4 regions of the Streptomyces sp. NPDC088553 genome follow, and region 3 is predicted to be linked to each of the others. Evidence: riboswitches for the same ligand, from Rfam matches in the RefSeq annotation. Region 3 holds a riboswitch; each other region holds the start of a gene.
The links. A riboswitch is a leader RNA that binds a small molecule or an ion and turns the genes downstream of it on or off. The one in region 3 is predicted to bind cyclic di-AMP.

Region 1 (3,432 bases), on a different contig from region 3:
CGCCCAGCCGACGTACGTCCCGTCGGGCCCGGGGTCTCCGACGCCCTCGGTGAAGCTGTCACCGATCGCCGCGTACGACCCGAATGCGTTCTTGTCTCTTGATCTCGAATCGTCTGCCACGGGAGCACATCCTTCCCCTTCGGATGTGACCTACGCGACCGTAAGGAGGGGTTGACGTCGGGTGATATATGCCACCGATAAAGAATTTGCCAAGCCGGAATAGACCGGGAACACGCCGGAGGCCCGGCACATGTGTGCCGGGCCTCGGGGCGACGACCGGTGACGCCGGTGGCGACGGAGCGTCAGATGTTCACACCGTGCTGACGAAGGGCGGCGATCGGGTCGATGTCGGAGCCGTAGTCCGGCCCGGTGCGGATCTCGAAGTGCAGGTGCGGGCCGGTGACGTTGCCGGTCGCGCCGGAGAGGCCGATCTGCTCGCCGCCGCTCACGGTCTGGCCGGCGGAGACGGAGATCGAGGAGAGGTGGGCGTACTGCGAGAAGGTGCCGTCGGCGTGCTGGATGACGACCTGGTTGCCGTACGCGCCGCCGTCGCCGGCGGAGTAGACGGTGCCGGGGCCGACCGCGACGATCGTCGTGCCGGTGGAGGCCATGAAGTCGACACCGGTGTGGTAGCCGGAGGACCACATGGAGCCGGCGGCGCGGTACGGGGTGGACATGCCGCCGTTGACCGGGGCGAACCAGCCGGAGGCGGAGGTCGCGGCGCCGGAGGACTGCGCGGTCTTCGCGGTGGACGTGTCCGCGGCCGGGGCGCTCGCGGCCGGGGCGGCCGAGCGCTCGCTGCTCCGGGAGGCGCGCGAGGTGTCGCCGTTCTTCTCGGAGCTCTTGGCGGCGGCCTTGGGCGCGGCGCTCTTCGGCGCGGCGGCCTTGGCGGTGCTCTTGGCGCCGAGGGTGAGCTTCATACCGGGCAGGATGAGCGAGGGGTTCTCGCCGACGACCTGACGGTTGTCCGCGTACAGCTTCTGCCAGCCACCGGTGAGGTGGTGCTCGGCGGCGATCTTCGACAGGTAGTCGCCCCGCACGACGGAGTACGTCTTGGGAGCGGCCTTCGCGGCGGCGGGCGCCGCCTTGGCGACGGCGGGGGCCTTCACCTGGGCGGCGGCGCTGACGGCCTGGCCGGGAGCGGCGGCCGGGGCGGCCTGCTCGGCGGCGTGGGCGCCGGTGGCACCGAGGAGCGGGAGGGCGACGACGGCGCCTCCCGTACCGGCGGCGGCGATTCCGCGGGTGAGGCGGTTGGACTTGATGCGGCGGTGCTTACCCTTCGCGGGCATGGCGAATTCCTCTCCGGCGCCTACGAGGTGAGCTGTCGGGTTCGGACTGGAGATGTCCGGCCGCGCTCTCACGCGGCTTCACCCCGAGCCGTCCTGCGTCGCGGGACCGGCGTACTTCCTGGGTCCCCCGCTCCTGCCACGCATGGGATGAGTGGAATTCCGGACGGTGGCAGGATTCGGCGGTCCGACCGGATTGACGGTGACGCTAGACGAGCGGGGTCGGCGCGAACAAGCCAATGATTTCTCCCGGCTTTCCGGCTACGGCCTTTCACCCGGAATTCCGGTCACCCTCCGTGGATGACGGACCCTCGATTTCCGTTTTACGTACGGCAATTGCTCGGGCCCGTCGGCCACGATCCGTCACTTCTATGACCCTGCTCACGCGTCGAAGCCCATCTCGCCTGTAAACAGGTCGCGTTATACGCAAGGCCTCAATTCGGACAGATCACCCATTCCCGTCCTGGGGGGTGCACCATCGCGGCCCCACCTGGATGATTGCCCCTGGAACCGATCTCGCGTCGGGCACCCGAACGTCGACCACCAGGAGCATCCGTGACGCAGCAGCTGCCGCAGGTCCCGCCCATCGAAGCGAACGAACCCGAGCTGGCCGAGGTCCGCAACTTCCGGGACGTGGGCGGCCTGCCGACGACGGACGGGCGTGCCGTGCACCCCGGCCGCCTCTACCGCAGCGGCCACCTCGCCCACGCCACCGAGGAGGACATCGCCTTCCTCGACTCGCTCGGCCTGCACACCGTCTTCGACTTCCGGAACCTCGCCGACCGGCATGTCGAGGGCCCGGACGTCGATCTTCCGGGTGTACGGAACGTGAACATACCCCTCAACGACCCCGCCGACGGAAAGGAGTTCTGGAAGCTGGTCCGCGACGGCGACATCGAGCAGCTGCGGGGCATCCTCGGCGACGGCAAGGCCGCGACCCGAATGTCCGACTCGTACAGGAAGATGGTGGTCGAGCGGACCACGGAGCACAGCCGGGTCCTGCACGCGCTGGCCGAGGACAGCCTCCCCGCCCTGATGCACTGCGCGGCCGGCAAGGACCGCGCCGGGCTGTCCATCGCGATCACCCTGCTGGCCCTCGGGGTCGAGCGGGAGGCGATCGAGGCCGACTACGTGAAGTCGAACGACCCGCACCGCCGCTACAAGGTACGCCGCAGCTCCACCGCCCCGGACGCGATGTCGCCCGAGGTGATGGAGCTGCTGAGCCCGCTGTTCGACGCGCGGGTGGAGTATCTGCGGGGCGCCTTCGAGACGATCGAGGCGACCTGGGGCTCGGTGGACGCCTACCTCTCGAAGGGCCTGAAGCTGTCCCCGGAGACCCGTGAGCGACTGCGCGAGCGGCTGCTCACGGAGGCGTGACCAGGACCTACTGGTTCTGCCCGCCGAGCATGAAGAGCAGGTAGAGGAAGCCGGCGAAGAGGTGGCCGGCGATCAGGTAGGCGAAGAGGCGCAGGACGAGACCCTTGGGGAACTTGCCCTCGCCTCGCTCCTCGCCGGTGACAGCTCGTGACTTCTCGGACATCTCGGTCCTTTTCTGTCGAAGGAAATGCGCGGGATCAGCGACGGTGCGGAGTTCCGTCGCCGAGACACAGCTCGGCGACGGGGCTCTGCATCAGGGTGTGGACGAAGAGCAGCTCGGCCCCGCCGGGGGTCGCCGCCCCGATCCGGTGCGGGGTCAGCGAGTCGAAGTGCGCGCTGTCCCCGGGATCGAGGACGTGGACGGCCTCGCCGAGCGCGAGCCGCACCCGGCCCTCCAGGACGTGGATCCACTCCTCGCCGGCGTGGACGCGCACGATGTCACCCCGGGTGGCGTACGGCACGTGGACCCGCAGACACTGCAGGGCCCGCCCGGCACCGCCCGCCTGGCGGTAGATCCAGCCGTCGGCCTCGACGGGTTCGGAGCGCCCGGCACGGACGACGGGATCGCGCTCGGGAGGCGTCTCGCCGAGGAGCTCGGAGACCGTCGTACCGTAGATACGGGCGAGGGCCAGCAGCATCGGGAGCGAGGGCTGCCGGTTCCCCGTCTCCAGACGCGAGAGGTGGGCCGGCGAGAGGCCGGCCCGCTGGGCGGCGGCCTCCAGGGTGAGTGCCCGGCGGCGGCGCAGGGCCCGCAGCTGCGGGGCGACGT
Region 2 (3,432 bases), on a different contig from region 3:
GACGCCCTCGATGCCCCGCTCGACATCTGTCTGGTGCGGAAGCTGGGGGTGCCCCAGCAGCCGGAGCTGGCGATGGGCGCGCTCGGCGAGGGTGGCGTACGGGTGGTGAACGAGCGGGTGCTCCACGAGGCCGGGGTCGGGGCGCGTGAACTGGCCGCGGTCGAGGAGCGCGAGCACGCCGAGCTCGATCTGCGGGCCCGCCGCTATCGGGGCAGCAGGCCTTCCGTTCCCCTGGGAGGCCGAACGGTCCTGGTCGTGGACGACGGTCTCGCCACGGGCGCCACGGCGCTGGCGGCCTGCCGGGTGGTACGGGCCCGGGGCGCCGCCCGGATCATCCTCGCGGTGCCGGTGGCGCCCCGCGGATGGACGGCCCGGCTCGGGGGTGAGGCCGACGAGACGGTGAGCGTGCACGCGCCGGAGATCTTCTACGCGATCGGACAGTTCTACCAGGACTTCACGCAGACCCCGGACGCGGAGGTCATCGCCTGTCTCGACCGGATCCGCGCCGCGCACGGACCGGTCGTCCAGGACGCGGACGTACGGATCCCCGTCGCCGACGGTGTCACGCTCGCCGGACGACTCGCGGTGCCCGAGGGCGCGACCGGCATCGTCCTGTTCGCCCACGGCAGCGGGAGCAGCCGCCACAGTCCCCGCAATCGGGCGGTGGCGGGGGCGCTCAACCGGGCGGGACTCGGAACGCTGCTGTTCGACCTGCTCACCGAGGCCGAGGCGGTCGACCGGGCGCATGTCTTCGACACCCCGCTGCTCGCCGGCAGGCTCGCCCGCGCCACGGAGTGGCTCGCCGGGCGGCCGGAGAGCGACGGTCTCCCGCTGGGCTACTTCGGGGCCAGTACGGGAGCGGCCGCCGGGCTGTGGGCGGCGGGCGACCCCGAGTCCTCCGTGGCCGCCGTCGTCTCACGCGGTGGCCGGCCGGACCTCGCGGCCGACCACCTGGCGCGGGTGAAGGCCCCGACGCTGCTCGTGGTCGGAGGCAGGGACGCGCTGGTCCTGGACCTCAACCGGCGGGCCGAGTCGCTGCTGCGCTGCGAGAGCCGGCTGGAGGTCGTGGAGGGCGCCACGCACCTCTTCGAGGAGCCGGGTGCCCTGGAGGAGGTGGCGGAGCTCGCCACCTCCTGGTTCACCGGGCACTTCCGGGATCAGTAGGCGCCGTTGACGTTGTCGATGGAGCCGTAGCGGTCGGCCGCGTAGTTGCAGGCGGCGGTGATGTTGGCGACCGGGTCGAACAGGTCCATCGACGTGCCGGGCACGTGATAGGCCAGGAAGGTCGGCTCGATGACCTGGAGCAGCCCCTTGGAGGGCGTGCCGGCCACGGCGTTCGAGTCCCAGAGGTTGATGGCCTGGGGGTTGCCGGAGGACTCCCGCATGATGTTGCGGTGGATCCCCTCGTACGAGCCGGGGATGCCGCGCTGGGCCATGATGTCCAGCGACTCGCGGATCCAGCCGTCGAGGTTGTTCGCGTACTGGGTGGCGGCGACGGGCACGGCCTGGACCGGAGCGGCGGCGGCCGCGGGAGCGGCGGCCGAGGCACCGGTGGTGGCGACGGCCGGGGTGGCGCTCCGGCGCTCGGAGCGGCTCGCCCGTTCGGTCGTGGCGGTCTTCTTCGCCTTCGTGGGAGCCGCGGCCTTCGCGGGAGCGGCGACCTTCACGGAACCCGGACGAAGCGTCAGTTCGAGGCCCGGGTGAATAAGTGACGGATTGTCACCCACGACGCTCTTGTTGGCGCGGTAAAGACCCTTCCAGCCGCCCTGAATTCCCTTCTTCTGGGCGATCAGAGAAAGCGAGTCGCCACTGACGACCGTGTAGGTGCGCGCGGCGGCGGGAGCGGCGGGAGCCTTCGCGGCGGCCTTCGTGGCGACCGGGGCGGCGGGGGCGGTGATGGTTTTGGCGGCGGTTTCCGGAGCTCCGGAGACAGGCGCGGCGCCGGCCACAGCCGGGGCGATGAGCGGGAGGGCGAGAGCGGCTCCGCCCGTGCCGACGAGCGCGAGTCCACGCGAGACGGGGCGGCGGCGGGGGCGGCGGTGCTTACCGTGAGCAGGCATGACGGGATTCCTCTCCGGCGCCTTCGGGGTGAGCTGTCGGGTTCGGACTGGAGATGTCCGGCCGCGCGCACGCGGCTTCACCCCGAGCCGTTCCGGAATCCGGGCCGGCGTATTCGTGGGTCCCCCGCTCCTGCCGTCGGGTGAAAGGGAGGTATTTCGAACGGTGGCAGGATTCGGCGATCCGCTCGAATGGAGGTGACCGTAGGCCAGTAATGCGACCGAGAACAAGAGGATCTGGGTCCAGGGGTCGGTGAAAGGATCACCGAATTCATGGAATTCAAGATCGAGGGCGACTCCCGCGCATCGAACTTCCTTGTCCCGCACGGCCTGCGCGGATTCCGATCACCGGGGAGTCTTCTGGAAAGTGAGTCGCATCACCAGGTGCTCAATGTCCGAATATGCACGTTAATTCTGTTAATGGGGTAGTGGGCGATAAGGCCCCGTTCGGCCGCGTGGGCACTCAAGGGCATAAGTCGCAAAACCGACATTCCTCGTGAAAGATGGAGTCACCCCGACCGAGGAGCCGCCCGGATGTCGCCCTCCGCCTCCCTGCTCACCCCCGAGACCCTCGACCGTGAGGCCGCCGCCCTCTACGAGAGCGCCACCTGGCAGCGGATCGTCACGGACTGGACCGAGCCGCCGGTGTCCGCGCCCGCCGTGGAGAGCTGGCGTGACCTGCTCACCGTGCCGGTGGAGCGGCTCGTCGCCGACGCGCTCGCAGCGCTGCCGCCGTCCCCTCCCGCCGAGCATCGGCTCCCCGGCCGGATCGGGGCCGTCCTGCCCGACCGGCTGCACGCCTGGCGCCGTGTCGGCCGGCCAGAGCTGCGCCCCTCGGTCCACCTCGGCTACGCGCGCCTCGTGCTGACGGAGTGGGGCTGGCAGAACGCCCCGTACAAGCTGCGAGACCGCCGCGGGGCCCGGTGTGTCTGCGGTGCCCTCCTCGCCGCGCACCGTCTCGGCTTCGGCAGCGCGGCCACGATGAACGAGGCGGCAGCCTGGATCATGGCCGAGCTCCGGTCGCGGGGGTGGCACGAGCTGATCGGGCCGTGGAACCGTGCCCCGGGCCGTACGGCCGCCGAGGCGGTGGCCCTTCTCGACGCGACGATCCACCGCGCGGCGCACGCCGGACGCTGACGGCCCTGACGCCCCATGCCTGATGGCCTGTCCGCAGGTGCGGGGCGGCGCCGAAGCGGCCGCCGCCCCGCATCCGGGGGCGGGATCAGCCGGTGATGCTCGGAGCTCCGGTCTCGATGTGACCGGTGTACCGGCGCGACCAGGTCCCGTCGATGTCGGCCAGAACGGTGAAGTCGTACCAGCCGTTGTTGTAGGCGACCGCGTTGAAGAAGTCCTCCCGTGTGGAGTTGGCCGGGAC
Region 3 (3,432 bases):
AGTGGGCCACCTGCGCGCCGATCGCCGGCCTGACGAACGACGGCACGTCGCCCGGCGTGGACCCCGGACCCGCGAGCGTCCCCAAGGCCCCCACGGGGCCGGTTCCCGAGTCGAACTGGACCACCGGCCTCCCCGGGGCCTCGGAGGGGTCCCCGGAGAAGGCCGAGGCGTCCGCGGACGCGAAGAAGGCCACGGGGACGGCTTCGCCCACCGCACCCGCCGCGCCCGTCTCGCCGACCGCTCCCGTCACGCCGACCACCCCGGCGAGCCCCTCCGTGTCGACGGACCCGAGCCACCCGACCGTGCCCACCACACCGGGCGCGCCCGATGAGTCCCTTACGCCGGTTACGCCCGGTACGCCCACCGCGCCGGGGGCCACCGCGCCCGGCGGGCCGACGGATGACGTGTCGTCGGCCACTCCCGGAACCGGGAAGCACCGGGGCGACGCCGCCCCGGAGGAAACCGGCAACCCGGACAGTTCTGTCGATTCGGGTAGACATGCTTCATCGGGTAACAAGCTGACCGAAAGCCCTCTGAAGGGGTCCCCGGCTGACGCCTCGAAGGAATCGGACGCAACGGACAGTCAGGGCAAGTCGGGCGCCTACCTCGTACAGCCGGGCGACAATCTGTCCGACATCGCCCAGGAGAACGAACTCCCCGGCGGCTGGACGGCCCTCTATGACGCCAACAGGCAGACGGTGGGCCTCGATCCGGACCTCATCCTCCCTGGTCAGGCTCTCGACCTGACGACGGGTTCGACCGCGTCGGCGGAGTGATTCGGGGGCGTATGTCCGGTTCTGGGCAAGTGAGACATGGGTCTCTTCGCCCCAACTGGCGTGTCACGCCCGCAAACTTCGCTTCCGTCACCTCTCACCTGCATAAACACCCCCCACCGGAAGGCAAGTAGGGGCGTTATTTCCGCAATACGCCTCTTTGAACTTCCGGTGGGTCTGTGTCTACGGTCGTCACCGCTCGCCACCGCGGGCCCCGTCGACCGAAACGCCGAATCCTGCCGTCGGCCGATGGGAACAGTCGTCGCGCAAGCGCCGAAGGCAGGAGTGGGGGACCCAAGGTAAGTGCCGGTCCCGGCCGTTGAGACAGACGGCCGGCGAACGGCTTGGGGTGAAGCCGCGTGCTAGGACACGCGGCCGGGCAACTTTCCGGCCCGAACCCGACAGCTCACCTCACAGGCGTCGGTGAGGAGAATCTCCATGCTGTTTTCCGGTAAGGGCAAACACCGCCGTCCCTCCAAGGCCACCCAGGTCGTCACGCTCGTCGGCGTCACCGGTGTCGCCGTCGCCGCCCCGCTGATGACCGCGGGCACCGCCTCGGCCGCCACGGTCTCCGAGTGGGACACCGTCGCCGCGTGCGAGTCCGGTGGCAACTGGTCCATCAACACGGGCAACGGCTACTACGGCGGCCTGCAGTTCTCCGCCTCCACCTGGGCCGCGTACGGCGGCACCGCCTACGCCTCGACCGCCAACCAGGCGTCGAAGTCCCAGCAGATCGCCATCGCCGAGAAGGTCCTCGCGGGCCAGGGCAAGGGCGCCTGGCCGTCCTGCGGCGTGGGTCTCTCCAGCGCCTCGCCGAACACCGGCGCCGCCGAGAGCGCGCCGCAGCAGAGCACCCAGCAGCCGAAGCAGGAGCGGAAGGCCGAGCAGCCGACCACCCGCAGCGAGCAGCGCCAGGCCCCGAAGAAGGCCACGCAGCAGCAGGCCGCTCCGCAGGCCGCCGCGAAGAAGACCGTCACCACCCCGACCGGCAAGAAGGTCAAGAAGGGTGACGGCGAGTACAAGGTCGCGGCCGGCGACACCCTCAGCAAGATCGCCCAGGCGCACGGCGTCAAGGGCGGCTGGGCCAAGCTCTTCGAGCTGAACAAGGACGTCGTCGAGAACGCCGACCTGATCTACCCGGGCCAGCAGCTTCACCTGAAGTGAGCCCGGCGGCCCGCGTGAGTCCGGCGGCTCACGCGGCCCCTCCGACCCTCCCGCGGTGACCACCCCGGCCCGACGCGCCCATCCCCCGTGCGCGTCGGGCCGGGGTTCCCCCGTTTCCGGAGGCGTACGGAGGGACCGGCAGCGGTACCAGGAGGAGGGCTCGCGGGAGAACCGGGCGGCCCGCCCCGGTTACCGGCCGGTAGTTCTGGGGCCCTTCGTCCCGACATGCATGCCCTTGGGTCCTTTTTCGTCCCAGGGGGCGGGCGCCCGGCTGGCCGGAGCCCCCGAGCCGGTTAGGCTCTTGTCGCAAGGCCAAGCGACCCTGCACCGACCTTGCGTCACATCCAGCGTCACATCCCAAAAAGGAGATGCTCGTGCCGTCCATCGACGTCGTCGTAGCCCGGGAAATCCTGGACTCCCGAGGCAACCCCACGGTCGAGGTCGAGGTCGGCCTCGACGACGGCAGCACCGGTCGTGCTGCTGTTCCGTCCGGCGCCTCCACCGGTGCGTTCGAGGCCATCGAGCTTCGCGACGGTGACCCGAACCGCTACCTGGGCAAGGGTGTCGAGAAGGCCGTCCTCGCCGTCATCGAGCAGATCGGCCCGGAGCTCGTCGGCTACGACGCCACCGAGCAGCGCCTGATCGACCAGGCCATGTTCGACCTGGACGCCACCGAGAACAAGGGCTCCCTCGGCGCCAACGCCATCCTCGGCGTCTCCCTCGCCGTCGCGCACGCCGCGTCCGAGGCCTCGGACCTCCCGCTCTTCCGTTACCTCGGCGGCCCGAACGCGCACCTGCTGCCCGTTCCGATGATGAACATCCTCAACGGTGGGTCGCACGCCGACTCCAACGTCGACATCCAGGAGTTCATGATCGCCCCGATCGGCGCGGAGTCCTTCTCCGAGGCCCTCCGCTGGGGCGCCGAGATCTACCACACCCTCAAGGCCGTCCTGAAGCGCAAGGGCCTCTCCACCGGCCTCGGCGACGAGGGCGGCTTCGCGCCGAACCTCGAGTCGAACCGCGCCGCCCTCGACCTCATCGTCGAGGCCATCAAGGAGGCCGGCTACACCCCGGGCTCCGACGTCGCGCTCGCGCTCGACGTGGCCGCGTCCGAGTTCTACAAGGACGGCAAGTACGAGTTCGAGGGCAAGTCCCGCTCGGCCGCCGAGATGACCGAGTACTACGAGGAGCTCGTCTCCGCGTACCCGATGGTCTCCATCGAGGACCCGCTGTACGAGGACGACTGGGCCGGCTGGAAGGTCCTCACCGACAAGCTGGGCACCAAGGTCCAGATCGTCGGCGACGACCTCTTCGTCACCAACCCGGAGCGCCTGGCCCGCGGCATCGAGGAGGGCACCGCGAACGCCCTCCTGGTCAAGGTCAACCAGATCGGCTCGCTGACCGAGACCCTCGACGCCGTCGAGCTCGCCCAGCGCAACGGCTTCAAGTGCATGATGTCCCACCGCTCCGGCGAGACCGAGGACGTCACCATCGC
Region 4 (3,432 bases), on a different contig from region 3:
CCGGCGGCCCTCGGCCGTGGCCTGGTGGGGTTGCTGCTGTGCGCGGTGGTCCTGGCCGTCGCGAACGCGGTGCTCTACCCGTACGAGATGGACACCGTCGTCGCCCTGTCCCGGGGGCGCTGGGTGGCCACCCACTACGGGCTCTACAACACGGTGTGCGGGATCGGGATCACCCTCGGGAACCTGGGGACGGGCGCGCTGCTCGACGTGACCGGCTGGTCGGCGGTGCCGTGGCTCGCGCTGTGCGCGGTGGGGCTGGGGTGCGCCGCGGCGATGGCCCTCCTGGCGAGGGGCGGGCGGCTGGCGGAGGGAGCGGCGCCGGCGGACTGAGCCGGGGCCGGGCCCCTACCCGCCCGTACGCGCGCGTGGCCGCGCCCGGCCAGGCTCCCCGCGCGCGTGGCCGGGCCCGGCCCTCCGGTCCGTACGCCAGTCGGCCCCGTGGGAGTCGCCGCCCCGGGTGGCGGCGGCCACCCTGGGAGGGCGCGGTACGGGCCGCGGCCGGGTACGGACCGGGCAGGAGAGCACAGGTGGGGCACCCCCCAGGAGCGATCGGCGGGCGGCGGGGCGGCGAGGGCCGTCGCCCGTACGGCGGTGCCCGGAGGTTCATCCGGGCGCTGCCGCCGCTGATCATCGTGGGCGGTGTCTTCTTCGACGTCCTGACGCCGCCCAAGTACAGCGCGGCGCCGATGTTCTCCGCGGCCCCGCTGATCGCGGCCCCGTTCTCCTCCACCCTCACGACGCTGCTCACCGGGATCGCGGCCGTCCTCGCCTCCGTCGGGCTGCACATCTACAACGACACCGCGACCGAGATCCCGTCGCTCACCGAGTTCCTGACCGTGCTCACGGTCGCGGTGCTCGCGGTGCTCATCAACCGGGTCGTCCTCCGCAGCGGCGAGCGGCTCGCCTCGGCGCGGGTCATCGCGGAGACCGCGCAGAAGGCGGTGCTGCCGACGCCCGCCGAGCGCATCGGCGGGCTGCAGTGCGCGGCGCGGTACGAGGCGGCGCAGGCGGACGCGTTCATCGGCGGCGACCTGTTCGCCGTCCAGGACACCCCCTACGGGGTACGGCTCGTGGTCGGCGACGTCCGCGGCAAGGGCATGGACGCGGTCGAGGCCGTCGCCGTCGTCATCGGGGCGTTCCGGGAGGCGGCCGAGCAGGAACGGACCCTGGAGGGCGTGGCGCAGCGGCTGGAGCGGGCCCTCGCCCGGGAGGGCACCCGCCGGCACGGGCTCGATGCCTTCGAGGGGTTCACCACGGCCGTCCTCGCCGAGATCCCGCGCGGTGACGGGAGCGGCACCTTCGACGGTTTCGTACGGGTCGTCAACCGCGGGCACCCGCCTCCGCTGATGCTGTACACGGACGGGAGCCTGGACACGATGGAGCCCGGCGAGCCGGCGCTGCCGCTCGGCATGGGCGATCTGGCGTCGTGGCCGGACCGGGCCGAGGCGCGGCCGTATCCGCCGGGCGCGACGCTGCTCTTCTACACCGACGGTCTCTCGGAGGCGCGGAACGCCGAGGGCGTCTTCTACGACCCGGGGGAACGGCTCGCCGGACGGATCTTCCCCGGGCCGGAGGAACTGCTCGACGCGCTCGTGGACGACGTACGGCTGCACACCGGCGGCGGGTCGACCGACGACATGGCGCTGCTCGCGCTGAGCCGGCCGGCGACGGGGCAGCCGGAGCGGCGCCGGACGATGCCGGTGGTGCCGCCCGGCGGGTCCGGATCGCCCGGCGGCGGGCCCGGTCACCAGCCGTAGTCGCGAGGTGTCACTGCGATAACAATTGACATAACGTCAGATCGCGAGGGTTTTGGCTTCCCCTGCTGAAGGGCGGTCAACTCGGGCCATTACCGCCCAATTCAATGAATGATCAAGAGGAACAGCTTGGAATCGACACCCCGTGTCTATTAACGTTCGATAACGCAGTGCGGTCGTCCCAGCCGTCGCAAGAGACGGCACCGTGCGCACGCGCCGAATCCTGAAAAGGAACCGGGGAACCACCACTTGGGGTGAATCGAGCCCATCGCACCCGTGCGACGTGCCCGTAGGAGACCTTCCTGCTCCGAACCCGTCAGCTAACCCGGTAGGCGAGAAGGAAGGAAAGGAGCGCGCCTTCGTGGCGTCCAACACTCCCGCACCCGAAGCCCCCTTCGATGCCTTCGGTGGTGGTGCGGGTCCTGCCGCCCCGGACACCGAGTGGAACCCCACCGAGGGATCCCTCCGCGCCGAGAGCCGCTCCGGCGGCCGCCACCGTGTCGTCAAGCAGCGCTCCAACTTCGCCCGCTCCTCCACCGTCCTCGGCGTCGGTGTGATCGCGGCCGTCGGCGCGGGTGGCCTCGCCACCGCGCAGGAGAAGCCCCCGGTGGCGATATCGCTCCCGGACCTCAACCTGCCGGACGCCCACGACCTCCCCGGTGTCGGCGACCTCCTCCCCGAGGAGAGCCACGAGACGGTCAGCGCGGCCCGCGCCAACCCGAACCCGCTCACCAGCACCGCGTACGCCACCCTCGACGACGAGCAGGGCACCGGGACCCCGCAGATGCGGCAGGCCGGCCTGGTCACCCAGGACGGTCCGGCGGCGAAGGCCGCGACCGGCGCCGGCGACGCGGGCGAGGCCCTGCGCGCCCGCATCCTCCAGCAGGCCGAGCAGCAGCAGGCCTCCGCCGACGGCGCCGAGAAGGCCGCGGCGGAGAAGGCGGCGGCCGAGAAGGCCGCCGCGGAGGCCGCGGCCAAGGCCGACGCGGCGGAGAAGGCGGCCGCCGAGGCGAAGGCCAAGGCCGAGGCGGAGGCCAAGGCGAAGGCGGAAGCCGAGGCGAAGGCGAAGGCCGAGGCGGCGGCCGAGGCCGAGCGCCTCGCCAAGCTGGCCGCGAGCTACACGCTGCCGCTCTCCTCGTACAGCCTCAGCGCCACCTACATGCAGTCCGGGTCGATGTGGTCCTCCGGCTACCACACCGGCCTCGACTTCGCCGCCCCCACCGGCACCCCGCTCAAGGCCGTCCACAGCGGCACCGTCAAGTCGGCGGGCTGGTCCGGCTCGTACGGCTACCGCGTCGTCCTGGAGCTCTCGGACGGCACCGAGATCTGGTACGCCCACATGTCCTCCATGACGGTCTCCGCCGGCCAGACCGTGGGCACCGGCGAGACCATCGGCCGCGTCGGCGCCACCGGCAACGTCACCGGCGCCCACCTCCACATGGAGGTGCACACCCCCGGCGGCTCCGGCCTCGACCCGGCGGAGTGGCTGCGCTCCAAGGGCCTGAGCCTCTGACCCACCCGCGTCGCCACGAAGGCGACCGGGTCTGCCCGCCCTGGGCCCGTCCGGCCCTGATCCGCCGGACGGGCCCCAGCTGTTCCGTCCCGGGAGGTCGTGGACGGGTGAGCCAGTCTCGGCTGAGGGATCTTGAAGGGGTGTGACCCGGCTCCGAGATCCCCG

Region 1: it holds a riboswitch for cyclic di-AMP, as region 3 does, so the genes downstream of both, ACIP8Z_RS11850 (peptidoglycan DD-metalloendopeptidase family protein) here and ACIP8Z_RS34550 (transglycosylase family protein) in region 3, are expected to answer to the same signal.
Region 2: it holds a riboswitch for cyclic di-AMP, as region 3 does, so the genes downstream of both, ACIP8Z_RS06590 (transglycosylase SLT domain-containing protein) here and ACIP8Z_RS34550 (transglycosylase family protein) in region 3, are expected to answer to the same signal.
Region 4: it holds a riboswitch for cyclic di-AMP, as region 3 does, so the genes downstream of both, ACIP8Z_RS20600 (M23 family metallopeptidase) here and ACIP8Z_RS34550 (transglycosylase family protein) in region 3, are expected to answer to the same signal.

Annotation. Positions count from the first base shown of each region.
Region 1 covers NZ_JBIVMG010000003.1:564,630-568,061, forward strand. Annotated here, with positions in the region: gene ACIP8Z_RS11845 (SGNH/GDSL hydrolase family protein) at 1-120, opposite strand, end outside; gene ACIP8Z_RS11850 (peptidoglycan DD-metalloendopeptidase family protein) at 303-1,289, opposite strand; cyclic di-AMP (ydaO/yuaA leader) riboswitch at 1,294-1,481, opposite strand; gene ACIP8Z_RS11855 (tyrosine-protein phosphatase) at 1,842-2,663, shown strand; gene ACIP8Z_RS11860 (DUF6126 family protein) at 2,671-2,826, opposite strand; gene ACIP8Z_RS11865 (helix-turn-helix domain-containing protein) at 2,861-3,432, opposite strand, start outside.
Region 2 covers NZ_JBIVMG010000002.1:313,162-316,593, reverse strand. Annotated here, with positions in the region: gene ACIP8Z_RS06595 (phosphoribosyltransferase family protein) at 1-1,164, shown strand, start outside; gene ACIP8Z_RS06590 (transglycosylase SLT domain-containing protein) at 1,158-2,060, opposite strand; cyclic di-AMP (ydaO/yuaA leader) riboswitch at 2,066-2,249, opposite strand; gene ACIP8Z_RS06585 (hypothetical protein) at 2,592-3,194, shown strand; gene ACIP8Z_RS06580 (phosphocholine-specific phospholipase C) at 3,280-3,432, opposite strand, start outside.
Region 3 covers NZ_JBIVMG010000014.1:57,809-61,240, reverse strand. Annotated here, with positions in the region: gene ACIP8Z_RS34555 (transglycosylase family protein) at 1-776, shown strand, start outside; cyclic di-AMP (ydaO/yuaA leader) riboswitch at 1,035-1,208, shown strand; gene ACIP8Z_RS34550 (transglycosylase family protein) at 1,212-1,937, shown strand; gene eno (phosphopyruvate hydratase) at 2,306-3,432, shown strand, end outside.
Region 4 covers NZ_JBIVMG010000006.1:23,241-26,672, reverse strand. Annotated here, with positions in the region: gene ACIP8Z_RS20610 (MFS transporter) at 1-330, shown strand, start outside; gene ACIP8Z_RS20605 (PP2C family protein-serine/threonine phosphatase) at 528-1,757, shown strand; cyclic di-AMP (ydaO/yuaA leader) riboswitch at 1,959-2,104, shown strand; gene ACIP8Z_RS20600 (M23 family metallopeptidase) at 2,116-3,267, shown strand.